Regions from separate parts of the Massilia sp. PAMC28688 genome, predicted to be linked through region 1. Evidence: predicted binding sites of a transcription regulator. Region 1 holds the regulator's gene; the other holds the start of a gene.
The links. The regulator FliA, encoded in region 1, starts transcription of late flagellar genes. The targets are predictions, from matches to a motif close to CTAAAGTTTNNNNNNNNNNNGCCGNTA.
Positions count from the first base shown of each region.

Region 2: KY495_RS02315 (flagellar protein FliT) is a predicted target of FliA. The motif match lies at 12,061-12,087, and genes of this name have one in related genera.

Region 1 covers NZ_CP080378.1:3,264,479-3,279,582, forward strand. The annotation lists gene KY495_RS14555 (GIY-YIG nuclease family protein) at 1-87, opposite strand, end outside; gene flhF (flagellar biosynthesis protein FlhF) at 322-1,656, shown strand; gene KY495_RS14565 (antiactivator of flagellar biosynthesis FleN protein) at 1,649-2,470, shown strand; gene KY495_RS14570 (RNA polymerase sigma factor FliA) at 2,485-3,216, shown strand; gene KY495_RS14575 (flagellar motor protein) at 3,198-3,947, shown strand; gene motD (flagellar motor protein MotD) at 3,961-4,725, shown strand; gene KY495_RS14585 (hypothetical protein) at 4,753-5,322, shown strand; gene KY495_RS14590 (MFS transporter) at 5,660-7,045, shown strand; gene KY495_RS14595 (DUF695 domain-containing protein) at 7,113-7,895, opposite strand; gene KY495_RS14600 (M35 family metallo-endopeptidase) at 8,020-9,114, opposite strand; gene KY495_RS14605 (M35 family metallo-endopeptidase) at 9,547-10,602, opposite strand; gene KY495_RS14610 (phytanoyl-CoA dioxygenase family protein) at 10,886-11,731, opposite strand; gene KY495_RS14615 (glycosyltransferase family 4 protein) at 11,756-12,976, opposite strand; gene KY495_RS14620 (flagella synthesis protein FlgN) at 13,251-13,721, opposite strand; gene flgM (flagellar biosynthesis anti-sigma factor FlgM) at 13,745-14,053, opposite strand; gene flgA (flagellar basal body P-ring formation chaperone FlgA) at 14,169-14,861, opposite strand; gene flgB (flagellar basal body rod protein FlgB) at 15,018-15,104, shown strand, end outside.
Region 2 covers NZ_CP080378.1:532,229-547,332, reverse strand. The annotation lists gene KY495_RS02390 (hypothetical protein) at 1-163, opposite strand, end outside; gene KY495_RS02385 (hypothetical protein) at 229-489, opposite strand; gene KY495_RS02380 (LysR family transcriptional regulator) at 646-1,575, shown strand; gene KY495_RS02375 (hypothetical protein) at 1,911-2,066, shown strand; gene KY495_RS02370 (hypothetical protein) at 2,078-2,596, shown strand; gene KY495_RS02365 (ExeA family protein) at 2,624-4,216, shown strand; gene KY495_RS02360 (general secretion pathway protein GspB) at 4,216-4,923, shown strand; gene mobB (molybdopterin-guanine dinucleotide biosynthesis protein B) at 4,923-5,507, shown strand; gene KY495_RS02350 (YjfB family protein) at 5,529-5,729, shown strand; gene KY495_RS02345 (DUF2282 domain-containing protein) at 5,957-6,229, shown strand; gene KY495_RS02340 (DUF692 family multinuclear iron-containing protein) at 6,247-7,857, shown strand; gene KY495_RS02335 (DUF883 family protein) at 7,869-8,153, opposite strand; gene KY495_RS02330 (RNA-binding S4 domain-containing protein) at 8,261-8,473, opposite strand; gene fumC (class II fumarate hydratase) at 8,510-9,901, opposite strand; gene KY495_RS02320 (FimV family protein) at 10,013-10,987, shown strand; gene KY495_RS02315 (flagellar protein FliT) at 11,735-12,013, opposite strand; gene KY495_RS02310 (HDOD domain-containing protein) at 12,139-12,966, opposite strand; gene KY495_RS02305 (M1 family metallopeptidase) at 13,163-15,104, shown strand, end outside.

The DNA.
Region 1 (15,104 bases):
CGCCACCCGTTTTTCGACGTCGTCGGTCACCCCGATGAACAGGTGGGGCGCACTGTCGAGTATATACACGTAGTTGAGCTTATCCATGTGCTAATCATGGCCGCTTTTTGGAAAGCGCGGCGCCCGATATTGTTTTTTTGCTATCGGGAAATGACTATGTCAGGGAAGGCTCATCCGCCCCATGTGTAAGCGAATGTGAAATGAAGGCCTTTTCCCCGCCTCCTCGCCAGATCGTTTCCCCACTGCATCGTCAATAATTGATCCTGTAAACCGGTCAATGCCTCATGTGAGCGCACACCAGCAGGAACCCAGGAGTCGGCGATGAATGTCAAAAAATTTACTGCACCAACGTCCAGAGAAGCGCTGCGCAAGGTGCGCGATGCGCTCGGGCCCGATGCCGTGATTCTGTCCAACCGCCCGGTCGACGGCGTGGTGGAAATCCTGGCCCTGGCCAATGATGATGTCGCTTCCATGGCCGCCCCGGCCCATGAGACGGAAATGGCCCAGCCCAAGCCGAGCCTGTCGCTGCCGCCTGAAAACTACGCCAACCGCCGCGCCCCGGCCGTCCACAGCGCCCCGGCAGCACCGGAGCCTGCCTTCGACATGTCGCTGATGGCCTCGCAAATGTCGTCCATGATGCAGCAGGCCCTGGTGCAGGCCCAGGCGCAGGCACAAGAAGCGGCCGCCGCCGAAATGAGCGGCATGATGCATGAAATCCGCGCCATGCGCGGCCTCATGGAAACCCAACTGGCCGAAATCTCCTGGGGCACCACGCAGCAGCGCGAACCGCAAAAGAATGCCGTGCTGCGCGAAATGCTGGCGGCCGGCTTTTCGGCCAGCCTGTCGCGCTACCTGATTGAAAAGCTCCCGTCCGGCAAGGACGAGGCGCAAAGCATGGCCTGGATCAAGACGGTCCTGTCGCGCAACCTGCAAACCATCAGCAATGAAGACGCCATCCTGGAAAACGGTGGCGTGTTCGCCCTGGTTGGCCCCACCGGCGTGGGCAAGACCACCAGCACGGCCAAGCTGGCCGCGCGCTGCGTGATGCGCCATGGCCCGGAAAAGCTGGCCCTGATCACCACCGACGCCTATCGTATTGGCGGCCACGAGCAGCTGCGCATCTACGGCAAGATCCTGGGCGTGATGGTGCACTCGGTCAAGGATGAATCGGACCTGCGCATCGCCCTGAAGGAATTGCGCAACAAGCACACGGTGCTGATCGACACGGTCGGCGTGTCGCAGCGCGACCACAACGTGGCCGAGCAGGTGGCGATGCTGTCCGAGTCCGGTGCCGACGTCAAGCGCCTGCTGTGCCTCAATTCCACGTCGACCAACGAAACGCTCAATGAAGTGGTGCGCGCCTACCAGGGCAGCGGCCTGGCCGGCTGCATCATGACCAAGCTCGATGAAGCGGCATCGATGGGCAATGTGCTCGACGTCGTGATCCGCCAGAAGCTCAACCTGCACTACATCTCCAACGGCCAGCGCGTGCCGGAAGACCTGCACCTGCCGGACCGCGCCATGCTGATCGACCGCGCCTTCCGCCTGAAAAAGGATGCCGCCAGCCAGTTCGCCGACAGCGACCTGCCACTGGTGATGTCCGGTGCCGCCACCGCCAGCAACGACCGTACCCTGCGCGAGGTGTACCTTGGCTAATTTCGATTTTGACCAGGCCGAAGGCCTGCGCCGGATGCTGGCCGGCCCCAAGCCGCGCATCATCACCTTTCTTTCCGCCACGCCTGACGACGACAAGGGCGCCATGCTGGTCAACCTGGGTGCCTCGTTGGCGCGCGCCGGCAACGATGTCGTCATTGTCGACGCCTGCGAACAGGATTACGGCGTGGCCCAGCGCCTGGGCGTGGACCGCGGTGCCAGCCTGCTCAACGTGGCGCGCCAGGAATGTGGCCTGAACCAGGTTATCAGCCAGGTGCCGCAGGGCTTTAACGTGGTGTCCATGAAGCGCACCCGCAACGCCCACGCCAGCCTGGACGACACGCGCCGCCTGGCCAAGACTTTCGACGTGCTGGTCAAGCAGAGCGGCATCGTGATTGTGGACGGCGAATTCGACGCCAGCGACAGCTTCCCGATCCCCATCATGGGCAACTCCGAAATCGTGGTCCAGGTCTCGACCTCGGCCACGTCGATCACCAATGCCTACGCCCTCATCAAGCGCCTGTCCCAGCAGCTCGGGCGCCGTCCTTTTGGTATTTTAGTCACGGGCGCTACCGAAGCAGAGGCGAAAGTGGTATACGATAATATGTGTGCTGCGGCAAGTCGTTACCTGGCTGTCCATCTGACGTCGATGGGCTCGGTGCCAGCCGACGAATACCTGCATCGCGCCGCGCGCCTTGGGCGGGCGGTGGTCGATGCCTTCCCGCTGGCTGGGGCGTCGGTTGCGTTCCGCCAGCTGGCAGGGCGTTTTGCCATGCAGCGCGGCCGCGCCGGGGGCAGCACGCATTTCGGCACCTAACACTTACGGTGAACATGTACACGGTCAAAGGCAAGAAGACAGACAAGAATGACCTGCTGACGGAACACATGCCGTTGGTGAAGCGCCTCGCCCACCACATGAAGGCCAAGCTGCCGCCATCGGTGGAGGTGGACGACCTGGTACAGGCCGGCATGATCGGCCTGCTCGACGCCATCAGCCGCTATGAGGAAAACCATGGCGCCCAGTTTGAAACCTACGCCGTGCTGCGCATCCGCGGCGCCATGCTCGACGAACTGCGTTCGTCCGACTGGCTGCCCCGTTCGATGCGCCAGAACATGCGCAAGATCGAGGCGGCCATGAGCGCCCTGCAGCAAAAGCTGGGCCACGCGCCGAGCGAATCGGAAGTGGCCAAGTCGCTCAAGCTGTCGCTGTCGGATTACCAGGACATGCTGTCCGACGGCGGCGGCCACCAGCTGGTGTACTACGAAGACTTTCACGGTGAAGAAGGCAATGACAGCTTCCTCGACCGCTACGCGGTTGACGATGCCGATCCGCTGCGCAGCCTGATGGATGGCGACTTCCGCCAAGCCGTGGTGGACGCCATCGAGGCGCTGCCGCCGCGGGAAAAAATCCTCATGGGCCTGTACTACGAGGAAGAACTCAATCTCAAGGAAATCGGCGCCGTCATGGGTGTGTCGGAATCGCGCGTGTCGCAGCTGCACACCCAGGCGGTGGCACGCTTGCGGGCCACCTTACGGGAGCAGGCGTGGACCGGGCCAGCGTAACCGGCATCATTTTCGGCATCGGCGCCCTGATGGTGGGGCAGGTGCTTGAAGGCGGGAGCCTCGGTTCCCTGGTGCAGCCGGCCGCGTTTGCGATTGTCTTTGTCGGCACGGTGGGCGCGGTACTGCTGCAAACCGAGATGCCGACCTTCATGCGCGCCATGCGCATGGCGCGCTGGGTGTTCCAACCGCCCCCTTCGCAGCGCACCAAGCTCGCCGGTGACATCGCCAAATGGAGCCTGCACGCGCGCCGCGACGGCCTGCTCTCGCTCGAACAATTCATGCTCGCCTCGAAGGACGCCTTTATCCAGAAGGGCCTGCGCCTGGTCATTGACGGCATTGCGCCGGACAAGGTACGCAGCCTGCTCGAAACTGACCTGTCGGCCTACGAATTTCGCGAGCGCCAGGGCGCCAGGGTGTGGGAAGCGGGCGCCGGCTATGCGCCCACCATCGGCATCCTGGGCGCGGTGCTCGGCCTGATCCACGTGATGGAAAACCTGGGCGACCCGTCCAAGCTGGGCAGCGGCATTGCGGTGGCCTTTGTGGCGACCGTGTATGGCGTGGGCCTGGCCAATCTGCTGTTTTTTCCGATGGCGAACAAGCTCAAGACCATCATCGCCGACAACGTGGCCCAGTACGAAGTGCTGACCGACGTTTTCCACGACATCGCCGGCGGCGACCATTCGCGCGTGATCGAAGAGCGCGTGGTCTGCCTGCTGGCCCGCGCCGACTGAAGGCGCGCACACCATGGCGCGCAAAAAGTACGAGGAAGAGCACGAGAACCACGAGCGCTGGCTCATTTCCTACGCCGACTTCATCACGCTGCTGTTTGCCTTCTTTGTCGTGATGTACGCCATTTCCTCGGTCAACGAAGCGAAATACAAGGTGTTTGCGGAGTCGCTTGGCAAGGCCCTGTCGGGACGCGGCGCGGTCAACGTGGCCCCCACCACGGCGGCGGTGGCGCCGGCTCCCACCGTGTCGCTCTCGACCCTGGTGCAGCGGCGCCGCGCCGAAGCACTGCGGCGCGAGCGCGAAGTGATGCGCAAGCTGGCCGTCAAGCTGGCCGACACGCTCGCGCCCCTGGTCAAGGAGGGCAAGGTGCGCGTGACCCAGAGCAGCCGCGGGGTGTCGGTGGAGATCAATGCCAGTGTCCTGTTCGATCCGGGCGATGCCACCCTGGCGCGCGAGTCGGACCGCGCCCTGCGCGCACTGGCCGTGCTGCTGCGCGACGATCCGCACGCCATCCAGGTCGAAGGCCACACCGACACCACGCCCATTTCAAGCGGCATTTTCCAGTCAAACTGGGAATTGTCCGCCGTTCGCGCCAGCAGCGTGATACGCTTGTTCAATGAAAGCGGCGTGGATGCGTCGCGCCTGACGGCGGTGGGGCATGCGGCCAACGTGCCGGCCGCAAGCAACGACACCCAGGAAGGCCGTGCACGCAATCGCCGCGTGACGGTCATGATCCTGTCGGCCCTGCCCGATACCACTACCGAAATATCGGCCCGCTGATGCCGATATCCGGACAAGGAGACGAGCATGAAGAAATCTGCAATGACCCTCTCGGCTGTGCTGTTGCTGGCGGCAGCCGCCTGCAACAGCAGGACTGAATCGACGACCAGCCTTGACAACCAGACCCCGGTCACCGCCGGCATCACCGCGGTCACCACAGATAACAAGGGTAGCGCAATGACCGACAACGCGAGTGTGCGCCAGCAGCTGCAGGTCGATGCCAGCGGCGGCAAGGTGGTGGTGAACCTGAAAGTGGAAAACGGCACGGCCAGTCCCGTCTTCGTGCCGAAGGCCGTGTTCGTGGACGATGAAATCTTCCGGCGTGAGTTTGAAGTGACCAACAAGGCCACCGGCGCCGAGGTCGATTACATTGGTCCCATGGTCAAGCGCGGCCCGTTTACGCGCGATGACTTCGTTGCCGTACCACCTGGCCAATCGCTGGCCAACAGCATTGACATCACGCGCAGCTACGACTTCAAACCGGGCACCACGTACGAACTGAAATACGCAGGTGCTTACCTGGGTGATGTGGCGCAGCTCGATGTCACCAGCCCGGTGGCGGTGGCACCGGTCACCTTTACTTTCAACAAGCCCTAAGCCTCCTCATAGCCTCGCATTGCAAAGATGCCGGGTTGCTGCACAGGGTGGGGCTGTTAGCGCTTCAGCACTCTTCAAGTCGCGCTGCCTCAACAAGCGCGCCGCGCCTGGGGACATGCCAGGCAGAGCCGACCCCACCGACTCTCACTTTCCCTGACCGTTGACACCGGGCCTGAGTTGGCCCTTACAGGTCAGCGGTGCCACTGCGCGCCACGCTGGCTGCATGGTGAACACGACAGAATGCACTTGCCTTGCGGTGTAGTTCTACTACGAACGTCGGTTTTTAGCGATATTTTGCGGTCATTCGGCTTGTTATGCACACTAGGTTGGTGTATCTTTGCTACAAACCAAGAATTACACACCACCTGGAAGAGACATGCAGACCGCACTGAAAGCCGAAATTCCGCAAGCCAGCACCTCAATAAAAAAGCCTGCCCTGTCGTTCTGGCAAATCTGGAACATGAGTTTCGGCTTCCTTGGCATTCAGTTTGGCTTTGCATTGCAGCAAGCGAACGTCCCTCGGATCCTCCAGACCATGGGCGCGGAGCCGGACAAGATTGGTTACCTGATGATCGCCGCGCCTTTGGCCGGACTGCTGGTCCAGCCCATCATTGGTTACATGAGCGACCGGACCTGGGGCCGTTGGGGCCGCCGTCGTCCTTACTTCATTCTTGGCGCGGTGTTCTCTGCCCTGGCCCTGTGCGGCATGCCCAATGCGTCCACGTTGTGGATGGCGGCTATCATGCTGCTGATTCTTGACGTGGCGATCAACGTCGCGATCGAACCATTTCGCGCCTTCGTGGGCGATCTCTTGCCAAAGGAACAGGTCACGAAAGGCTTCGCGTTTCAAACCTTCTTTATCGGCATTGGCGCAGTGATTGCCTCGGCCCTGCCTTTTATCCTGACCCATGTGTTTGGGGTGGCGAACACTGGCCCGGCAGGCGAGGTCTCACCGTCGGTGACGCTTGCCTTTTACCTCGGTGCTGGCGCGTTTTTTGGTGCGGTTGCGTGGACCGTGTTCCGCACCAAGGAGTATTCGCCCGAGCAAGTGCGCCTGTATCACCCGGAGGCGGAATCCGTCGAAAAAAGCGGCGGCGGCGTGGCCGGGTTCTTTAGCAACTACCGCCATATGCCCAAGATCATGCAGCAACTGTCTCTGGTGCAGTTCTTTACGTGGTTCACCTGGTTTTCCATGTGGACCTATGCTACCGCGGCCATCACCCAGCACATCTACGGCACCACCGATACCACTTCCGCCCTGTTTAATGAAGGCGCAGACTGGTGGGGCGTGTGCAGCGCCGTCTACAACGCGGCCTCGATTGCCTTTGCCTTCCTGCTGCCGGTGATCGCACGCAAGACCAGCCGCAAGGCAGCCCATGCCCTGGCACTGGCGGTGGGCGGCATGAGTTTTATCGCCATGTATTTTGCGACCTCGCCCGCCATGCTGGTGCTGCCCTTTATCGGCATTGGCCTGGCCTGGGCAAGCACGTTGTCGATGCCTTATGCCGTTCTTGCCTGCGCCATCCCGGCACATAAGATGGGCATGTTCATGGGCATGTTCAACATGTCGATTGTCTTCCCGCAGTTGGTGTCCGGCTTGACGCTGGGATTTTTTCTGACCTACGTTTTCGATGGCCAGGCGATCATGATGCTGATTCTTGCTGGCGTCTCGATGCTGATTGCCGCAATCCTGTCCATGGTTGTGGTCAAGGAATTGGATTGAGCGAATCGTCACAGTGAGCGCCCAGCGTGCTGGCCCCACGCTGCGCTGATCGGCGATTGGCGTTCAGCTAGCGCCAGAAGCGCCACCATGGCCGCGCGTGCGGCCCTGCCGGGTCGCACTGCCAGCCCCCGTAGGTGCCGCCGTGCTGCTCCGACAAGCGCGTGAGCAGGGCGGTGATTTCGCTCATGATGGTGAGCGTGGGGGTCTGCGCGCGCTGGTAGTGCAGCGCGAACGGATGGCTGTCCTGCGCGCTGCCGTCGTCCAGGCTCGCCACCGCAAATCCCGCATCCTCGACCGCCTGCATGAACGCGGCGCGGCCGGTGGCATCGGCAAAGCGCGACACATGGGTCACCGGGCGCGCAATGGCCGGCAGGTCGCCGCGCCTGCCCAGCGCTTCCACCTGCTCCTTGTCGGCCATGAAGCGCAGCGCGCGCCCGCGCGGATAAAGCACCTCCAGATACTGCGTCCACTGGGCGTCGGGCTGGGCCCAGGCATCGACCACATAGCCGGGAAAGGGCGACATGGCCGCCCTGACCACCGCTTCGAGCTGGCTGGACGCGACCGTGTAGAAATAGAATTCGCGCCGCCCTTCGGTGGTGACGCGGCCTGCATACACGGCGCCGTACTGCTCCTTGAAGGTGATGGTGAGGCGGTCCTCGATCTCGGCCAGCACCTCGAATTCGGCATCGGTCGACATGCCGTGGGTGGGGTCGGGCTGGCGCAGGTACAGCCACAGCACCACGATCACGGGGCGCTTGATGTCCGGGGCGCCGGCCTTCAGGGCCAGGTCCAGGTAGACCGAGGCGCTCTTGCCGCCGACCGTACTTTGATAAAAATCCCAGTTGCTCATGCAGCGTCCCGATGGCTCAGGCCTCCATTGTAGCCTTGCATGCCTGGCGCACCGATGAAAAAAGGCGGCACCCCGTTTGCACGAGGCACCGCCCGAAATCCCCAAGCCGGGAAAGAAAAAACGATTAGTTCAGGAAAGGCGTGTTTTCCGCGAAGTATTCGTGGTTGTCCGCATTGTCGAGCGCGCGGGTCGGGTTGCTCGTGGCCAGGCTGGCAGCGGCCGACTGGCCGTAGGCATGATCGTCGGTAGCGGCAACGATGTTGAAGTGCGACAGCTCATGGACCATGGTTCCGCCCTTGGAGTCGGTGCCCGTCATCGGTGCCGACCAGAAGGCGTTGCACACGTAGATCTTGTACGGCTGGGTTGGATACACGTAGGCAAAGTAGGATTGCTTGCAGCTGCAGTCCACCACCACCGGCTTGGTGTCGAGCGCGGCCTTGATGTTGGCAAAGTGCGAGCGTGCCGTGCTGTAGCGCGACGAGGTGTAGCTGCCGAACCATTTCTTGTAGCGGTTACCCACGGTGCCGGCGTTGAGGTAGTTGACGCTGTTATTGGCCATGGTCTTGGCCGCGCTGATGGCCGACGACACGGTGCTGGCCTGGGACGAGGTGCAGTTCGAGAACGACAGGCCCATCGGGCTTGGGTTTTGCTGGTGCTTGGCCATCTCGAACGGAGTGCCGATCTTGGTGCCGCGTGCGTGCAGGCCGTCAATCCACAGCGATACCGGTGCCGATTCGATCTCACCGACTTCGGCGCTGGTGGCAACCACGCCCTTGGCGTCATAGGACCGGGTAAACAGGTTGGCCGACGCTGCATGGTACTTGATCGAATAGTCGCCGGTGACGGTCATGTCGTACAGCGACGAAATTTCCACGCGGGCGGTGTGGGAAGCGCCCGGCTTGAGCAGGAAGTAATCCTTGGCCGTCGGGGCAGGACGCTTGTAGTGGGCGCCCAGGTAAGGCACGTCCACGCCATCGCGCTTGACTTCGAAGATATGCTCTTCGATGCCGGCAAACGGCGTATGCCACTTCAGGACCATCTGCGGCTGGGCCGAAGTATTGGTGATGGTGACTTTCAGGACGACGTCATCATCTTTTTTCAGCGATTGCTTGTCGGCGGCGACGGTGACGGTCACGCCATTGGATCCGGCCTGCGCGGAAAAACATGCAGCGATTGCTGCGATCGATACGCCAGCCTTCACGAATTTCTTAAGGTTCATTTCTGCTCCGATAGATGATCTAGTGGTTTTTATGTGCGCCGGGCCCCTATCAGCATCTCCACATGCCTGAACAAGCGAGCTCGACAAGTCATCGTCACACATTCCGCCAAGCCCGGTAAACGTTGAATCATCGGAAAATGTGACATTTCGACGAATGTTGCACGGATTTGTCTTTTGTTGGTTCTCGAAAGAAACGTTCACGCTTCTCCTATGACGAGAAGATTGTTTTCCTTGAAATTGCGTAAGCACTCTGACAATGGATTGTTAAATTCTGCACAGTTGGTTGGCCAAATAAACTTTTGTTGGTCGATGATGCTGTATGGCATTTGTATGCTTACAACACTGGCCCATTGGACGAAAAAAAACCGGCGCCTTGCGGTGCCGGTCTGGTCTTGATGCCCGTCATTGGCGGGCATTTGGGGGCAGATTTGCTTAGTTCAGTGCCGGGGTGTTTTCGGCAAAGTACTCGTGCGAGTCGGCATTGTTGACCGCCTTGTTCGGATCGCTGATGGCCAGGCTGGCCGCACCCGACTGGCCGTAGACCCAGTCATCGGTGCCGGCAACGGCGGTGAAGTGGCTCATTTCGTGCACCAGGGTGCCGCCCTTGGAGTCGGTGCCGGTCATGGGTGCCGACCAGAATGCCTTGCACACGTAGATCTTGTACGGCTGGTTCGGATACACGTAGGCGTAATAGGTCTTCTTGCAGCCGCAGTCCACCGTTACCGACTTGTTGTCAAACGCATCCTTGATGGCGGCAAAGTTGTTGCGCACCGTGGTGATGCGGCCGGAATCGGCCGCGCCGAACCACTTGGTATAGCGCGCGCCCAGCGTGCCGCCCATGTAGCTGCTGGAATTGTCGGCCATGGTGCTCGCTGCGGCCATGGCACTGGTGATGGTGTTTTGCTGGGTGGTGGTGCACTTGCTGAACGTCAGCGGGCCGGAAGGGGCCGGGTCGGTGGGACGCTTGGCCAGCTGCGACTCGCTGCCGCGCGGCAGGCGGCCATCGATGAAGATGGTGGCGACGTCGGACTTCAGTTCGCCAACGCTCTTTTCATTGGTGCCGAACAGGTTCAGCGACTTGGCGCTATAACGGACCGTGTACTGGCCCGTGATGCTCATGTCGTAGATGTCCGACAGCTCGACCTTGACGGTGTGCGAGGCGCCTGGCTTGAGCAGGTAGTAGTCCGACGCTTTTGGCGCGGGACGCTTGTAGTGGGCGCCAAGGTAGTCCACTTTCTTGCCGTCGCGGGTTACTTCAAACAGCGACTCTTCCACTTCGCCAAAGGCAGTGTGCCATTTCAGGATCATCTGCGGCTGACCCGAGGTGTTGGTGATCGTCAGGCGCATGGTGACGTTGTCGTTCTTACCCAGCATGTTCTTTTCGGCGGCGACCGATGCCGTCACGCCTTTCGATCCTGCCTGAACGCCGGCGCATGCTGCGACGGCCATGAGTGCAACGCTTGCCTTGGCTACGTGATTCCAGTTCATTGTTTTCTCCGAGAGATTGATAGTATGAATTGCGGCGTCCTCCCTGCATCCTGCAACAGGGTGCGCCACTTTTTATATGTAGTTTCCGTGTATAAATATTACTTGTATATACCGGTAACTCATGGGTAATACTCGGACATTCATGCCGATAAGTAAAGTTGATTTGTGTGAATTTGTGATTATTTGCTGAGATTGCCTGTTTTATGGGCGTTCTACAACGCGCGGCTGGCGCCCGGGCGCGTTGCGTGCTAGGCCGTGCGCCGATCGGGCCCTGGGCCCTTGCTCAGGCGCGCACCAGCTTGCGTATCACGCGCTTGACGCTGTCGACGGCCTGGCGCGCCGGCCCGGGCGTGGCATCGGTGAGGCGGCGATTGAAGTGGGGCGTGTCATCCTCTTCCACGCCAAAGAGCTGTTTGCGCTGGCGGCAGGTAAAGCGCCCCAGGTCGGCCGGAATCGCGCTCTTGTACTGCTTCATCCAGAAATGCGAAAACGCATAAATGATGGACTTGCGCACGGTGGCGCTCTTGTTGTCGAGCGCCATGTGCATGACGTGGGTATTGAAAATGATGGCGTCGCCTGCCTGCGGCACGATCTTGACCACGGCCGCCGAATGCTCGTCGCGCAGGCTGGCCGGGCGCGGGTAGCCTGCCGGCAGGCGGTGGCTACCGGGGATGAAGGCCAGGCAGCCCTGGTCCGGCGCCAGGTCTTCCAGGTAGTAGTGGACCTTGGTCAGGAAGTTCAGGCTGTGCTCGTGCGAAAAGCCGGTGACATGCGCCAGGTCGGAGTGAAAGGGCGCGGTAAACGTCACGCCCGGATAGAACAGGCGCGCCGCCGTCTGGGTCAGCTGGATGTCGTCGCCCACCAGTGCCACCAGCAGGGGGAAGATGCTGTCCATGTCGACCAGGTCGACAAACGCCGGGTCCTGGTCGAGCACTTGGGGAATGTCAAAGTAGCCCATGCCAACCTTTTTCGCCTGCGCTGCCGTGGGCGCGCGTGCGCGCACGGCAGCCTGGCCAAAGGCGGTGTGCAGGCGGCGCAGCTGGGCGTCGGGAATGATCTGGCGCAGATGCACGAACCCATGAGTGTCGAACTGCAGCTTGAGGACTTCAATTTCCTGGGGCGTGAACACGTGCGTCTCCTGCTCTCTGGCGGCTCAGGCAGCGCGCCGGCCGCCGGCTTGCGCCCCCGGCACGGCGCGGGCGTGGGATGCGGCCAGCACCGACTGGTACAGCTCGGCCTGGGCAGCCGACGGCGCGGCCCAGGAAAATTGCTCGGCATAGCGGCGCGTGGCGGCGCGGTCCGGATAGGCGGCGCGCAGCTGGCGCAGTGCCGCGGCGAGGCTGGCAGCGCTCAGCTCAGGAAACAGCAGGCCGGCGCAGGGTTCCTGCACCACCTCGACGGTGCCGGGAATGGCGCTGGCCACCACCGGCGTGCCGCAGGCCATGGCTTCGAGCAGCACATTGGCCCAGCCTTCGCGGCGCGAAGCGAGTACCAGCGCGTCGGCCGCCTTGTACAGTTCTGCCAGCTGCGGTTGCCGGACGGAGCCGGCAAAGGTGACGCGCTCGTGCACGCCCAGTTTTTCTGCCAGCTTGCCCAGGCGCGATCGTTCCGGACCATGCCCGGCAATGATGAGCTTAACGTCCGGCATGGCGGCCAGTACCTCGATGGCCAGGTGGTGCCCCTTGGCCTCGATCAGGTTGCCAACTGACAGCAGCGTGAACGATGCCAGCTGCAGCGCCGCCCGTGCCTGTTCGCGCCCGCCCGGGTGGAACAGTGACAGATCCACGCCATTGCGCAGCACCGTGATCTTGTGTTCATCGACGCCCAATTCCACCAGCGCCTGCTTGAGCGAACCCGACACCGTGGTGACGGCACCGGCGTGGCGCGCGGCCCAGGCGATGGCGCGCCGCGACGAGGGCATCTGGCCAAAGACATTGATGTCCGAGCCCAGCGCCTTGATCACGACCGGCTTCTTGAAGTGGCGCCCCAGCATGATGGCGGCCACGCCGTCCGGGTAAAAATAATGGGCGTCAATCACATCGAAGTCGTAGCCCGAATCGATGACCTTGCGCACGGCCGGGATGGCGGCCATGGCCAGCAATTGCGGTGCCAGGCGCTGGCCCACCTTGGGCAGTACCGGGTAGCGCGGATGGCTGATCTGGACACCGTTTTCCTCGCGCTCGCGGACCGAGCGGGCCATGGCGCCATACTTGCCAAACAGGCTGGCCTGGAATGGAAACCAGGGAATCGGCGCGACCACGCGTGCACTGACGGGACTGCTTTCCAGCAGTTTGCCCAGGCTCGTTTTGGTGAAGATGCCGTGCTGCGGCGTTTCGGAATTCGGGTACAGCGTGGTGAAAGTGAGGATTTTCAAGGTCATTCTTCGGCGCAGGGTGATGAGCGGTGCATGCTTTGACCACGCCTGCGCCCGAACGATCAGTGGCCCGGCAAGTTTTCATCAACCGGGTGGCAATTATTTTTTTGATAAGTATGCCTGAAAACCGGAAAAATAGCACGGGGCAAATGCCGATATCGGCGCCATGAGCCCGGGGGGTAGCGCAGGCGAGCGCACGCCTGCCGCTGGCAGCCGGGAAGAAAGGGGGGGAAGGGGGGAAGGGTCAAACAGCGCTGGCGTGGCCAGCGCCGGGTTAGCCGACGACCAGTGGCCGCTTGTTGTTCGCCGAGCTTGTCTGGCCCTTGGGGCCGTACACGCCCATGTCGGCTGCATCGGCAGGGGTGCGCATGGCGGTGATGAGATTTTGATTGTGCGTCATCTGCTTGTTGATGAGCATGCCGTTCACACGGTTGAGTTCCTTGGCTTCGCGCATGCGCGCCAGCGCCTCCTGCCACACGGCCTGCATCGCAGGCTCGTTCTTGGCAGCCAGCCAGCTGTCCATGCCAGCTTCCGAGCCGGGCAGGCCGGCGCCGGCCAGGGCCGCGTGGCGCTGTCCGGCCAGTAGCGCCAGCTGGGAAATATGCGCGGTCTTGACGGGCGTGAGGCTAGCCAGGGTGTCGGTATCGGCCGCCACCAGGCATTGCTGCTCCTGCTTCATCAGGTCGATCAGCGCATCGATCAGCGCCAGTTCGTCATGCAGGGTGGTGTGCGGACTAGTTGCCATGATCAAGCCTTCTATCGCCGGGGTCAGCGCTTACGGGAATGCAGCAGGTCGCGTACCGTTTCCAGCAAGCCGTCCGCCACCTTCTCTGAATTTACCTGGAACTGGCCATCGGCGATGGCCATCTTGATGCGTTCAACCTTCTTGGTGTCGAACACGCCCGTGCTGGTGCCGGCCGCGCTGCTGGCCAAGGCCTGGCCCTGGGAAGACAGGCGCACGCTGTCGGTCGCCGCCGGGGTGGCGGTCGTTGCCTTTTCGGTATTCTTGGCGCCCGCGGCAGGCGTATTGGCCTGCGGCAGGGTGGGAGTACCTTTGATGGGGTCGTTGATTTTCACAGCATTATCCTCTCAGCCTGGAGTGGGAAACTCCTCGTTCTGCTACCAGTAACGGCGTGGCCACCGTAAACTTTAGCGCAAGCTGCAGCATTCTGCACCAATCTGGCTGTCCCGCCTACAAAGCCACTTCGACCAGGCCGCCGGCCCGGGCCACGCCGCTGATGATGGCCCCGCCCGGTGTGCGCACTTGCACCACCTGGCCATCGCTGGCCGTGCCGATGGCCTTCGCTTCGGCCGTGACCTTGAAGCCGGCGCCGCCCGACACCACCCGTACCGATTGTCCCTGCTGCACCACGGGTTTGCTCTTTAACATGTCCGAACGCAGCGGAGCGCCGGCCGCCAGCGACATGCTGCTGGTGCGGCCAATGGCCTGGGCCATGTCGGTGACCACGCCGGCGGGCAGGGCGCCCAGGTCGCCCTTGGCCATGACCAGCTGCGACGCTTCGATGGGCTGGCCCTGGGCCAGCGGCATGGCGGCGGCCACGTAATTGGCCATCACGCTCACCTGGGCTTGAATATACACCGTCCACGCCACCGGCGCCGTACAGCGTACGCCCACTGTCGTTTTTCCCATCACGCGCGCGCCCGGCTGCTGGAACGCTTGCGGGGCCGGGCAGGCAGCAAGGCGCATGCGCCCGTCCACCGCCCCCACCGTGACCGTGACCACGCCGGGCAGCCCGGCACTCTGGGTTTGCAGGTGTTGTTCGGCAATGCTGCGCAGGGCAGACAAGTCCTGGGCCGGCGCTGCCTGCCGGGCAAAACCGGGCTGGGTGGTGAGGCATAACAGGAGGGCGAGAGCAAGTTTCATGGCAGGTGTCCTTGAAGAATGCAGCCATGATAGGCCTCGCGCGAGGCGACCGAACCCATGAATAGCCCCCTTTTAGGCATCCTTATCGCTGGATGAAGATGCCACAAGGCACCGTATTATGAATCCTGTGAGAAAGACTTTATCCGGGAGGCCGACATGTTAGGCAAGCTCAACGAACACATGCGTTTTAATGAAACAGCCCTGAGCCTGCGGGCCCAGCGCCAGCAGCTGCTCGCATCGAAC
Region 2 (15,104 bases), 2.7 Mb from region 1:
GCTCGCGGCTGTTGCCGGCTGGCTGGGCGATGGCGACGGCCTGGGCGGCGGCGGCAACGGCGGCGGTGGTCACGGCGGTGGTGGCAACCGGGGTATCGGCGGCGGCAGCGGAACCGGCAAATACGAGTGCGGCGATGGCGGTGAACAATTTCGATGCATTCATGGTATTTCTCCTGGTAAGTGGCGCGGTGCGCCGACCGAATCTACAGTTGAACTGTGGGCAGTGGATTACTTGGCGATCCAGTCGAACTGGCCGGCTTCGGTCGCGCGGTGGTTCTTGACCGCTTCGGTCGCTTCGGCGCGCACTTCGGCGCGGGTACGCACGCCAGTCTTGCCCTGGGTGGCTGCCAGGCTCTTGGCGGCAACACTGACCTGGGCGGTGGCAGCGGCGGCGGTCACGGTGGCGTTAGCGGCAGGCACGTCGGCGGCAAAGGCGGAACCGGCAAAAGCGACGGTGGCGAGGGCGGCAAACAGTTTCGATGCATTCATGGTATTTCTCCTAAGTGGTTGGTTAATCACCGCTTCGGCGGTGGCGAGGAGCGTTGTTCGCTCATCCATGAAACGAAGTCTACGTGTTGCAGCCGAGGTAAAAAAGGTGAATACTGGCAATACAATGTTGCGTAAATCGGGATAATCGGACTCAAAATGGACAGACTCCAATCAATGCGCGTCTTCGCCAAGGTGGTGGAACATGGCAGTTTCGCCCGTGCGGCCCAGGTGTTGGACATGTCCAATACCGTCGTCACGCGCAATATTGCAGATTTAGAGGCACACCTCGGTACCCGGCTGCTCAACCGCACCACACGCAAACTGTCGCTGACGGAAACCGGTCACAACTATCTGGAGCGGGTCAAACAGATCCTTGCCGATATTGATGATGCCGACGCGATGGCCTCGTCATCGGCGCGCAAGGCCAGCGGCACGCTGCGAATTTACTGCCAGACCAGCTTTGGCCAGTCGCAGCTGGCCCGCCTGCTGCCCATGTACAGCGAGCTGATGCCCGATGTGGTGCTGGACGTGACCCTGGCCGACTATCCGGTCGACCTGGTGGAGGAGGGCTTCGATATCGGCATCTTGCTGGGGCTGCAAAAGTTCGAGGCGACGATGATTGCGCGCCGTCTGGCCATGTCCAAGCTGGTGCTGTGCGCCTCGCCAGAGTATGTCGCCAGGCATGGCGAGCCGAAGACGCCGTATGAAGTGTCCAATCACAAGGTGCTTAATTTTGCCTTTGAACAACTGCGCCACAGCTGGCCGGTGTCCTTCGATGGGCAGGGGCCCAAGGGTGAGATTCCGATTTCGAGCCGCATGGTGTCCAATAACGGTCTGGTGCTGCGCCATGCCGCGCTGGCGGGCCTGGGCATCATGGTGCGGTCCTCCTTCACGCTCGATGACGACTTCAGCAGTGGCCGCCTGGTTCAGCTGCTCAAGGGCCACCCGCTGGGCACCATGCCGGTCAATCTCATCTATCCGAGCCGGCAGCTGATGTCGTTCAAGGTACGCAGCTTTGTCGACTTCATGAGCGCGCAGTTCCCCCATCCCGAGAGCGACCCCTGGCTCGATTCTGCCCCGCACTGAAGTGCTCCGTTTCTTTCATGCCACATCTACGCGGCAAACGAACAGGGCTGCCTGGACAGGTGTGATACATTTCTCATTGGAACTTATTCATTCGTCTTTGGCATGAAGTCCCGGGCCGGGCCGAAGCGGCATCCCGCTGCATTGGCCGCATAGGAAACAACAACAACAAGTTGCGCGAGCAGTTTCTGCTCACCTCGAAAGCCCGCCCCGTGCGGGCTTTTTTTCCTTGTGTTGAATTGATGGCGAATTGTTGCGCGCAAGTGTCATAATGTGGGCAAAGGCGCCATGAGCGTAGGGAGATTGACATGATTCGGTATATGGGTACGCGGAAAAATATGGAAGGCACCACCGTGTATGTCTTTGTCATTAACGGGCTGCAAAAGGAAGTGCGCGAAAGCGCCCTCAAGCAGCACCCGGGATGTTACGAAGCCCTGCCGGCATCGGCCAAGGCGCAGATTGCCGCCAACCGCAGCTGGATGTCCAAGCTGTAGCGCCAGCGCATATGGACCAGGCACTCGCCTCCGCCGCCGCGGCGCCATCCAGGCGCCGGTTGCGGCAGCGCGCGCTGGCCAGCGTGGCGCTGCTGCTGGTCATGGCCCATGGCCCGGCCCCCGCCGCCCCGTCCACCTTCGGTCCCGTGATCGGCAGCGCGGTGCTGTGCCGCAGCCACCTCGACAACGCCTACTTCCACGCCTATCTTTCCAAGGCATTCGGCCCTTCATACAAGCATGCACAGGGTGCCTACTGGTTCAAGGCCGAAGGGACGCTGTGGGGCACGCCGGTGAGCGAGATCATGGTCAGCGACGATTCGAGCGACATCATCTTTGTTGGCGCCGTCACCGACGCCGCGCCCGACAAGCTGGCCGAATCCATTCGCGCCGCCTCGGGTGTGGGCCATCAGGCGCTGGACGCCTCAAAATACCCGGTGCGCGCTTCGCGCCCTGGCAGCAAAATCGTCTACTTCAACAGCAAGAGTAAAATCTACTGCGCCAAATACAAGCCGCTGCCCATTTTGCGCTGACCGCGCCGGCGCTATTTTCGGGAATCCATGTACACCCACTTCTTCAATCTGAAGCAATCGCCGTTTTCGATCGCCCCTGATCCGCGCTACCTGTTCATGAGTGAACGCCACCGCGAAGCGCTGGCCCACCTGCTGTACGGGGTGGGCAGCGGGGGCGGTTTTGTCTTGCTGACCGGCGAAATCGGGGCCGGCAAGACCACCGTTTGCCGCTGCTTCATCGAGCAGATTCCGGCCAACTGCCGGCTGGCCTACATCTTCAATCCCAAGCTCACCGTGCAGGAGCTGCTGCTGACGATCTGTGACGAATTCCGGATTGCCGTGGCGGTGCCGGGCGGCGGCCCGCTCAGCGTCAAGACCTATGTGGACGCGATCAACCTGCACCTGCTGGCCAGCCATGCGGGCGGCAAGAACAATGTGCTGATCATTGACGAGGCCCAGAACCTGTCGGCCGACGTACTTGAGCAGCTTCGCCTGCTGACCAACCTTGAAACCAACGAGCGCAAGCTGCTGCAGGTGATTTTGATCGGCCAGCCGGAGCTGCGCACCATGCTGGCCCGCCCCGAGCTCGAGCAGCTGGCGCAGCGGGTCATCGCACGCTACCACCTGGGTCCCTTGAGCGAAGAAGAAACGGGCACCTATATCGGCCATCGCCTGGCCGTGGCGGGTGCGCTGGCGGCGGCGCCATTCCCGCCAGCGCTCATTCCCCGCATCCACCGGCTGACCCATGGTGTCCCGCGCCGCATCAACCTGCTGTGCGACCGCGCACTGCTTGGCGCCTACGTTGAAAACAGCCCGCACGTCACGCGTGCCATTTTGCGGCGCGCGGCGCAGGAAGTCTTTGCCGAGCAGCCGGGCATGGCGCCAGCCAGAAAGCGCTGGCCGCTGGTGGCCACGGCGGTGCTGGCCGGGGTGGCGGTGAGCGCTGCCGCGGCCTGGCGCCTGATGCCCGAACGCGCAGCGCCGGCCGCCAGCGTTGCCGCAGTACGCGCGCCGGCTGCCAGGGCAGCAGTGCCGGCCGCCATGCCGGTGGCGCACAGCGATGAACAGGTGGCCCTGCGCGAACTGGCCACCTTGTGGGGCCAGGCGCTCCCCGAGGGCGACGCCTGCCAGGTGGGCAAGCGCCTGAACCTGCGCTGTCATCAGGGGCGCGGCGGGCTGTACGAATTGCGCCAGCTTGACCGGCCTGCCATTCTCACGCTGCGCGACGGGCCGAATGTCGGCTACATGCTGATGACGGCCATGGATGAGGCCAGCGTGACGCTGCGGGTGCAGGGCAAGGCGCACAAGGTGCCGGTGTCTGCCCTGACCGCCCGCTTTGACGGCGCCTACACCACGTTCTGGAAGATGCCGCGCTTTTATCGCGACGAGATTGCCGCCGGTGGCAGCGGCGCCGATGTGGACTGGATCGCCGCGCGCCTTGCGCAGTTGAGCAATGCGCCCGTGCCCGCGGCGGGGCAGGCGCTCGACGCGCGCATGCAGGCCGCGTTGCGCACATTCCAGGCTGCGCAAAACCTCAAGGTGGACGGCGTGGCCGGCCCGCGTACCTACATGCGCCTCAACCAGCTGTCGGGCGTGGCCGAGCCGCGCCTGCTGGGCGCCGCCAATACGGAAAAACGATAATGTCTTACATCCTCGAAGCACTGAAAAAAGCGCAGGCCGAGCGGCAGCTGGGCAACGCGCCATCGATCCATACCATGCCGATTCCCACGGCCAGCCAGGAACGCAGTGGCGCGGCACCGCTGCCGCTGCTGCTGGCCGGCGGTGGGCTGCTGCTGGCGCTGGCCGCCGCTGCCCTGTGGTGGCGCCAGGCGGCGGCCCCGGTCGCGCCGGCCCCTGCTGCCGTGCTGGCCGCTACCCCGGCCCCGGCACCGGCAGTGATCGTGGTGCCGCCGTCACCACAGGATGCGCCGGTGGCCATGGCGCCGGCGCCGCCCGAGCGCGCGAGCGCACCTGTCACCGCGCCGGTCACCGCACCTGCCGCGCGGGTTGCCGCGCCCCCATCGCCGCCCGCGCCTGCCGCCGCGCCCCCTGCTCCCAGGGCGGTGGCCACGGCAACCGTGCCGCAGGGGCCGCGCGACGCGGCCAGTGCGCCTGATGAAAGCATCCCCTTTGCCACCCAGCTGCCGGAACAGATCCAGCGCGAGCTGCCCAAGCTCGCCTTTGGCGGCTATATGTACTCCAAAAATCCCGCCGACCGCCTGCTCCTGATCGACAACGTGCTGCGCCACGAAGGGCAGGAAGTGGCGCCCGGCGTGATCCTCGAGCAGCTTCAGCCGCGCGCCGCCGTGCTCAATTACCGCGGCACCCGCTACCGGGTTGCTTACTGATGGCGTCACCTTTTACACCTGCGCAGCAGGGTGGGGGCGGCCGGGTACTGGGCGTGGTTGGCTGGTCCGGCAGCGGCAAGACCCAGCTGCTGGAATACCTGGTGCAGCAGCTCGTGGCCCGTGGGGCGCGGATCAACGTCATCAAGCACAGCCACCACGACATTCTGCTCGAACCACCGCACAAGGACAGCGCGCGGCTGCGCATGGCCGGCGCGGCCCAGGTCATGATCGCGTCGCCCTACCGCGTGGCCGTGATGGAAGAGCTGCGCGGGGCGCCGGAACCGACCCTGGCCGCCCAGCTGGGCGCGCTGCGTCCGGCCGACCTGACGCTGGTGGAAGGCTACAAGTGGGAAAGCATTCCCAAGCTCGAAGTATTCCGTCCGGTGCTGGGGCAGCCGCCGCTGTACGGCACGGACGAGTTCATCATGGCCGTAGCCTCCGACCAGCCGCCCCCGGCGGGACTGCGCCCGGGACTGGACTGGCTCGACCTGAACGAGCCGGCCGGGGTGCTGGCCTGGGTCAGCCGGCATTTTTTTCAACATAATCCTCAAGTTTCCGAAAACGGCGCCGTAATTCAGGGATAGGCATAAATTCGGGAGCAGATCATGGATGTCAATTCGGTAGCAAAACTGGCCGGCAGCGTCGCGGAAACCGGTATCAAGCAGGAAGTGGGACTTGCCGTGCTCAAGCGCGCACAGGATATCCAGGCCAGCACGGCCACCCAGCTTCTCAATGCCATCCAGACCCCGCCGGCGCCGCAGAATCTGCCGCCCAACCTGGGCCGCAACATCAATACCACTGCCTGACGAACGGCGCGTCAACCCACCCGGCAGCACCAGCGTTAACCAAGGTGCTGCCCGGCTCGGTAGTGTGAACGGCCCGGACCTTCGGAAGCGAAGACCGGGCTTTTTTATCTCTGTTGCAAGCAAAAGTAAAATGCCGCGCGTAAATCAACGGCACGCTTGATAATGGGCCAGCATCAGGTAATATCACTATTTCGATATTTGCAAATTACTAATAAGACGGAGATTCCATGAACAAGCGTAAAGTTGTGATCGCAGCAGCACTGGCTGGTCTGTGCGTGGGCACCCTCGGTGTTGCGTATGCCGAACCGCACAAGGAAGCCAAAGGCGAGACGGAAAAATGCTATGGCGTGGCCAAGGCTGGCCAGAACGACTGCGGCAGCGCCAACGGCTCGCATTCCTGCGCCGGCCAGGCCAAGGTGGACAATGACCCCAACGAATGGAAGGCCGTTCCAAAGGGTACGTGCGTCAAGGCTGGCGGCAAGCTCGAAAAGAGCAAGTAAGTACGGCGGGGCAGGGGATGGAACACGCCATGCGCGTGGGCGTGGGCCTGCGCGCTCCCCACTATCGCCAGTTTCTCGAGCAGCGGCCCGCGCTCGACTGGCTCGAAGTCCATACTGAAAATTTCCTCACGCCTTCCGGCTGGGACTGGCACGTGCTGCAGCAATTGCGGCGCGACTATCCTTTCAGCCTGCACGGCGTCGGCCTGGGCCTGGGATCGGCGCGTGGCTTTTCCGACGCCCATCTCGAGAACGTGCGCGCCCTCGTGCAGCGGGTGGAGCCCATGCTCGTTTCCGAGCATCTGAGCTGGGGCGCGGTCCAGGGGCGCCAGCTGCACGACCTGCTTCCCATCGTCCTCGATGACGAACACCTCGACCTGCTGTGCCGGCGCATCGACCGCGTACAACATGCGCTGGGGCGCCAGATCCTGCTTGAAAATGTCTCCGCCTACCTGCGTTTCCATGCCGATTCCATGAGCGAGGCACAATTCATGGCGGCCCTGGTGCAGCGCACCGGCTGCGCCCTCCTGCTCGACGTGAACAACCTGTACGTCAACCAGTGCAATCACGGAGAAGATGCGCTGGCCGCGCTCGCCGCGATCGCGCCCGGCAGCGTGGGCGAGATCCACGTGGCGGGCCATCTGGTCACGCCGCTGGCGCTGGTCGACCATCACGGGGCGGCGGTCGCGCCCGAAGTATGGTCGCTCTACCAGGCGGCGCTGGGCCGGTTTGGGGCGGTACCGACGCTGGTGGAATGGGATACCGACATTCCGCCGCTCGAAGTACTGCTGGGCGAAGCCGCCAAGGCCCGGGTAATGGCCCGGGACGCCGCGCCGGCCCTTGCAAGCCCGCGCGCGGCGCTGCCGGTCCAGGCGTCGCTTGCCTATGGGTCCACCATCCAGGCCGACTTTGCAGACGCCCTGATTGCCCACGACATGCGCGTGCTGCCCCGGCTCAAGGGCAACCCGGAACGCCTTGGGCTATACCGTGGCAACCTGACGGCGAGCTGGGACAAGGCATTGTCGGCAGCCTTTCCCGTGGTGCGCGCGCTGATGGGTGAAGAATTCTTTACGGCGCTGGCGCGGGCCTATGGCCGCGCCCACCCGTCCGCGCATCCGGACCTGAATCAGTTCGGACACACCTTTGCCGACTTTCTCGCCAGCTTCGAGCACGTGGCCGACTATCCGTATTTGCCCGACATGGCGCGCCTGGAATGGCTGCTGCACCGGGCCCATTACGCAGCTGACGCGCCGGCGCTGGGAATGGCAGCGCTGGCCGCGCTGACCCCGGAGCAGATCGAATCCACCGGGTTGCCCTTGCATCCGGCATGCGCCCTGTTCGCATCGCGCTGGGCAGTGGTGCCCCTGTGGCAGGCGCACCAGCCCGGCAGCGGGTTCGACTTTCCGGAGCAGCTGGAGGTGGCCAGCCATGCCGCCGTGGTGCGGCCGCGCTGGAACAGTGCAGTCGTGCCGGTCGGCGCATCGACCCACGCCGCCCTGGCGCAGCTGGCGCAGCACGCCACGCTGGGCGAGGCGCTGGACGCCGCCTTCGACCTTGACGAGCAGTTCGATGTGGCGGCCAATTTCCGGCTGTGGATAGCAGAAGGCATGCTGGCGGCGCTGCCCGCCTGAGGAAAGGGCGCTTATTTGAAGGCGCGCATGATGCACGCTTCGCCGCCCTGATCGGCGTGCAGCGCGATGGCCGCCCGTGTGGCCTCCATCATGCGGGCCAGGCGGGCTTCCTCAAACCGTTCCAGTTCGCAGTTGGCCTTCAGGAGCGCCGCCGTCAGGCGCGTACGGGCTTCTTCATACGGGGTACCCGTGTATTGGCTGGTATTGCCGAGCAGTCCCTCCGCATTTTCAATCACGGCGCGCAGGTCGCCGATCAAGCGGTCCTGGTCGGGCGAACTGTCGTGATGGCTATCCATGGCAGCACCTTGCAGCGTTGACGATGTCCTTGAATATAAACAAGCAATGCTATTTTTCTTTTAACCGGGAACAAGGTCCTGGCCTGGGCAATCGATTGTGCGCGTGTTCAGGTGACGGAAATGCGCACATCGCCCAGCGCCACTACCTGGCCCGAGCGGATCTTGGCGGTCTTGCGCAATTCCTTCTTGCCATCGACCGACACCACGCCGCTGGCCACCAGATTCTTGCCGGCGCCGCCACTGTCGCACAGGCCGGCCAGTTTGAGCAGCTGGTTCAGCTCGACGAATTCGCCCGCCAGGTCGAAGGAAATTTTTTGCATGGTGGTCTTTGACAAAGGATAAGGAAAAGGCGCAGCTTACAGGCCCGGGCGCGTCATTGCCAGTGGGTCGATCCACTGGCCAAACTGTTCCTCGCTCACAAAGCCAAGTGCCAGCGCCGCTTCCTTGAGCGTGGTGCCTTCCTGCTGCGCCTTCTTGGCGATCTGGGCGGCCCTGTCGTAGCCGATGTGGGGCGCCAGCGCCGTGACCAGCATCAATGAGCGCTCCATCAGTTCCCCGATGCGCGCCCGGTTCGGCTCAATGCCGCGGGCGCAATGCGCATCAAAGGACAGCATGCCATCGGTGAGCAGGCGCGCGCTTTGCAGAAAGTTATGCGCGATCATGGGCTTGAACACATTGAGCTCGAAATTGCCCGACGCCGCCCCGATGGACAGGGCCACATCATTGCCCAGCACCTGGCAGCACAGCATCGTCATCGCCTCGCACTGGGTCGGGTTGACCTTGCCGGGCATGATCGAGCTGCCTGGCTCATTTTCAGGAATCGTGATTTCGCCCAGGCCGGAGCGCGGGCCGGACGCCATCCAGCGTACATCATTGGCAATCTTCACCAGTGCCGTGGCGAGCGTCTTGAAGGCGCCATGGGCGGCCACCAGCGCATCATGCCCGGCCAGGGCCATGAACTTGTTGGGCGCGCTCTTGAAGGACAGGCCCGTGCGCGAGCCCAGTTCGGCCGCCATGCGGTTGGCGAAATCGGGATGCGTGTTCAGGCCGGTGCCAACTGCCGTGCCGCCGGCGGCCAGCTGCAGGAGGCCGGGCAGGGCGGCGCGGATGGCGTGCTCGGAAAACTCCAGCTGCGCCACATAGGCCGAAAATTCCTGGCCCAGTGTCAGGGGCGTGGCATCTTGCAGGTGAGTGCGCCCGATCTTGACGATGTCCTCGAACTCGCGCGTCTTGGCCGTAAAGGTGGCGCGCAGCCTGACCAGGGCCGGCAGCAGCTGGTGCATCACGGCCTGCGCCGCCGCCACATGCATGGCGGTGGGGAAGATATCGTTGGACGACTGCCCCATGTTCACATGATCATTGGGGTGCAGCAGCCGGCCTTCACCGCGCTGGCCGCCCATGAGCTCGGAGCCACGGTTGGCCAGCACCTCATTCATGTTCATGTTGGTCTGGGTGCCGGAACCGGTTTGCCAGACTGCCAGCGGGAATTCGCCCTCATGCTGGCCTTCGAGGACTTCCTCGGCGGCGCGCATGATCGCTTCCGCCTTGGGGGCATCGAGCAGGCCGAGCGACCGGTTCACGGCCGCCGCAGCGCGCTTGACCTGGGCCAGGGCAGCGACCAGCTCGGGCGCCATGCGCTCGCTCGAGATGGCGAAATGGTGGAGCGAGCGCTGGGTCTGGGCGCCCCACAGGCGGTCGGCGGGCACATCGATGGGCCCAAAACTGTCCTTTTCGCTTCTCGTTTGCATGGCGGATCCTGTTTTTTTGCATTCGGATTAAAGAGTTTACTCCAACGCGCGTTAATTACGGGAGCGCGCCCGTTTTGCGGCGCTGCAACTGCTGGCTTTCCGATCGCATCTATGTTCCTGTTTTATCGTTTCGTCATTGTGTGCGCCCTTGCCGGCGGACTCGTACAGCACGTCCACGCTGCCGAGCTGGGTGAGCCCGTGATCCGCTCCCATATCGGGCAGCAGCTCAGTGCCGATATCGAACTGAACACCATCAGTGATCCCGGGACCGCGGTGCTTGTGCGCATGGCGCATGCCGACGTCTACAAGGGCGCCAACGTCGCGATGAATCCCGTCATTGGCAGCGTCAACATGTCCGTCATGAAACGCGACGGGCGACAATTCCTGCACATCACCTCGACGCGGCCGGTGGCGACCGAGAATGTGCACCTGTTCCTGGAGTTGACCGATGGCGGCAAGCGCCATGTGCGGGCCATCACCTTGTGGCTGACGCCGGAACCGGCGCCGGTGGCTGTGCCTGCGGCGGCGGCTGCGGCTGCGGCAGCCCCGGTGGCAGTTCCCGCACCCGTGGTCGTGCCGCCGGCGGCGCCCGCGCGTGTGGCGCCGGTACTGGCGGCTGCGGCGGCCGTTCCTGTCCGTCCGGCGCGGGTGCTGGCACTGCCGGCGATGGGCGCGGCCAGCTGTCCGCAGCCGAAGTTCACGGCTGAGCAACTGAATGCCTGCACGCTGGTGGACGCCAAAAACGCTGCACTCACAGCACAGATTGTGGATCTGGAAGCGAAGGTCAAGCTGTTGCAGCTAGCGATGGCGAAAAATGGCGCGGCAGCGGGCGCCGCCGAGGTCATCAAGGCCGTGCCCCCGCCGCCGCCAAGGAAGAAGCCAAAACAAGCCGACGACAGTTTCCCCTGGCTGCCTGTGATTGGCGTATTGACGGCGCTGCTGGCCGCGGGCACAGGCGCCTGGTATATCCTGCGGCGCCGGCGGGGAGCGGCTGGGCCGGTCATCGCCGCGCCATGGCGCGAGCGCATCGCAGCGCGCTTCCGGCGCGCCCCCAAGGCCGTCCCAACTGAAGCACCCCCAGCCTAAGCAACATTTCCTACCACCAGGGTCAGACCACTTAAACGCGCCAAAATCAATGTCTTCAAGCCAAAGTCGGGCCCCAGACGAAAAGATGCCCTTTTGACGGGCAAAGTGCCGCCGAATAGGTGCTCGGAAACCAGTTTAGCCAGTCTCGCGCGGCGCAGAACGGCCAGCTGGCATGGGTGGCAATGGCGGCGTGTCTGAACGGCAAAAAACTCGCCTCGGTCGTTGCTACGAAGAAGCACAGTGTTGGTTTATAGTAATTACAACGTCCGGTTTACTGCAGAAATCTTGCTTTCGATGCGTTTAAGTGGTCTGACCCCGCCGCATGGAAATTGATTTTGATGCGTTTAAGTGGTCTGACCCCGCCTATGGGAAATTGTTTTGGTGGTTTTTTTGATATTTTTGTGTTGCGCGCACGAACTCGTCTACACAAGTTGAAAAACTGCGCTATACTCATTTCCGTGGTCACCCAGTGACTGCAAAAAACGGAACAAGGACCTGGCGCAGCCACCGCCGATAGTGTGGCGCGACAAGCAGGTGATCGTTGAGGAAACGCCTGTTCTGGAAGCGGTCCGCGAGGCCAACAGTGTGCTAGCGGACGCCGGATGCAACCGGCAAGAGGCGACGCCAGGAGATACCTGGCGATCGCTCTCCATATTCCAGGCGGTCGACTCAGTCGTGCAGCCGTAAAAAAAGCGCCTCGGTTTGCACCAGGCGCTTTTTTTCATGCCGAGGCTTCCCCCGATGCGGTCAGTGGGCCGCTTCCATCACTTGCGACAGCTGCCAAGGCTCAGTCACTTCCCGGATGGCCCGGTCGTTGGCCATGATCATTTTCAGCAGGTCGATCTTGCGCATGCGCGGCGCGCCCGACAGGGCAGGCACACCGGTCGCCGTGGCCGCAGCTTGAATCGCGCATTGCGTCTCCAGCCGCGCCAGCGCCTCGAAATCGCCCGCCTGGGCAGCCGATGCCATCTTGCCGGTCAGCCCGGCAATGTTTTCGTACATCGAGAGAACGTCGTTGGAGTTCATCTGCACACCTGCCCAAAAAGTGAAAGGATTACTGCTGTCCTCCCAGATATCGGAACGGCACGACAAAACTTTAGGGTTCTTAGGAAAGTTTTTTAAGAAATCTGCAACCAAGCGTCAAATGTTAGTTAATTAATAAGTTCTTCCAGCCCGGCACTGAGTTCACCCAGGCTCGGCATGTCATCGAGCACCTCGCCGTCGTCAAGGCCGATGGCGCGCGACACGTCCACCGGCAGGCTGGCAGCACGTTCTTCTGCCGATAATTTCTGTTCCTCGGCGCTGGCACGCCATGCCGCCAGGTGGATCACGGCCGACATGCGGCTGACCGGCGATCCGTTGAGCGGATGGGGAAAGTCACGGATCGTTTCCGGAAAGATGTCGGGGAACTTCCAGCGCAGCGCCAGTTCCGCACCCACTTCGCTGAAGTCGTAGCCAAACGCGGCCTTTTCCGCCACGGGGCGTGCCGGGTCGTAGGCACTGACCTGCTGGTCCAGTGCCTGCGCCGTTTCGCCCAGCCCGGCGTGCATCACCAGCCGGCCGATGGCGTGCATCATGCCGATCGTGAATGCGAGATCCGTATTGACGCCAATCTTTTTGGCGATCCACTTCGCGCTCACCGCCGTATGCAGGCTGTAGCGCCAGAAGCGCTTCAGGTCCAGGCCCGGCACGCTCTTGAAGCCACCCACCAGCCCGCTACTGATGACGAGCGTGCGCACCGTGACAAAACCCAGCATGCGCACGGCATCTTCCACATTGCCAATGCGGCGCGACACATGGTAATAGGCCGAGTTGGCAAGCCGCAGCAGCTTGGCCGCGAGCACCGGATCGAGCGACAGCGTGCGCGCGATGTCTTCCAGCGAGACGTCAGTCTTCTCGAAGCTGCTGATCAGTTCTTCCACGACCCTCGGCGCGGTCGGCAGGGCATTCGGGTTTTGCAGCAGAGCTTCCAGCGTCATTGCACTCTCCTCGGGTTAAGTGGCCCGACTATATAGTGAATTGCAGCGCAGCGCCACCTTGGCCCAATCCCCGTTTTCTGCATTCTGGCGCCCCATTTTGCCGTCTGTCGCACGGCCCCATCGTTTAGACTGCCGGGCATTTACAGTGCACCTTGGGATAGCGCGCCTGTTTTCGCGTCCAATTATGAGAATCCGTATGAGACACCTGTTCGCCACCCGCCTCGTCCTCGCCGCCGCCGTCAGCGCTGCGCTGGCGATGTTCACGCCCGCCGTCCAGGCCGAGGCGCCGTTCGCGTTTGCCGCCACCCCGGGCAAGCTGCCCAAGGATGTGGTGCCGGTGCAGTATGCCGCCCACCTGGTACCCGATCTCAAGGCCAATACCTTTCTCGGTTCCCAGACCATCGAAATCGATGTGCTGCGCACCACGTCCGCCATCAAGCTCAATGTGGCCAATATCGAGATCGACGCGGCCAGCCTGACCGGCACCGGCTTTGGCGAGCGCAAGCTCACCCCCGTCATCGACCAGGAGCAGCAGGTTCTGAGCTTTGCACTGGCCGAGCCGCTGCCTCCGGGCCGCTATCAGCTGGCGCTCAAGTTCCATGGCGCGATCAATCGCGAGGCGCGCGGCATCTTCAGCCTCAAGTACAAGGCGGGCGCCGCCGAAAAGGCCATGCTGGCCACGAACATGGAACCGAGCGACGCGCGCCGCCTGCTGCCGCTGTGGGACGAGCCGGCATTTCGCGCCAATTTCAAGCTGACGGTGGATTTGCCGGTGTCGTTCAAGGCCTTTTCCAACACGCCGGTCGAAAAGCAGGAAAAGCTCGACGGCGGCCTGCAGCGATTCTCGTTCGCCGTGACGCCTAAAATGCCGAGCTACCTGCTGGTGCTGGTGGCCGGTGAACTCGAACGCGCCAGCATCAAGTACGGCGGCGTGGACATCGGTGTCGTCACCACCGAGGGCAAGCTGCCCACCGCTGCCTACGCGCTGGGCGCGACCAAGAATCTGCTGCGCTATTACAACGGCTACTTCGGCCAGCCCTATCCGCTGCCCAAACTCGACCAGATCGCCATCCCCGGCGGCTTCAATGGCGCCATGGAGAACTGGGGCGGCATCGTGTACAACGAAACGACGCTGCTGTTCGACCCGAAGACAAGCCCGGAAAGCCAGCGCCAGAACTCGTTTGAGATCAATGCCCACGAAGTAGCGCACCAGTGGTTCGGCAACCTGGTGACCATGGCGTGGTGGGACAACCTCTGGCTCAACGAGGGCTTTGCATCCTGGATGGCGACCAAGGCCACCGAGCATTTCCACCCCGAGTGGCGCGCCCAGTTGCGCGCCATGGCCGACCGCGACGGCGTCATGACGCTTGACGCGCGCAAGACCACCCATCCGATCCAGACCCCGGTGCTGACCGAGGAACAGGCGGCCGACGCCTTTGATGCCATCACCTACGTCAAGGGCCAGGCCTTTTTGCACATGCTGGAGGATTACCTGGGCGAGGACGCCTTCCGCAAGGGCATCCGCGCCTACATGGCGCAGCACAAGTACTCCAACACCACCAGCGCCGACCTGTGGGCGGCACTGGAAAAGGCTTCGGGCAAGCCGGTGGAACAGCTGGCCTCCGACTGGACCACGGTGCCGGGCTATCCGGTGCTGGGCGTCAGCCAGGCCTGCGAGAACGGCAAGCGCCGCGTGACGCTGACCCAGGAACAGTACCGCATTGACGAACCAGCCAGGGAAAAGCGCTTGTGGAACGTGCCGGTACAGGTGGGCGTTGTCAATGGCAAGGCTGCGTACACGCTGCTGTCCACACCATCGATGACCATGACCCAGCCAAGCTGCGACGGCGCGCTGGTGATCGATCCGCGCAGCGTGGGCTACTACCGGGTCCAGTATGACCGGCCCACCTTTGACGCGCTGGCCGGGCAGGTGGGCAAGCTGGCCGACACCACCCGCCTCAAGCTGCTGCTCGATACCTACAGCCTGGCCGGGGCGGGACGGGTAGGGCTGGACGGCTACTTCAAGCTGCTGGAAAAATACCGTGACGAGCCGCGTCTGGCGATCTGGAGCGCCATTGGGCGCCAGCTGGTAACGCTCGACGAGATGACCGACGCCGCGCCGGAGCAAGCTGCCCTGC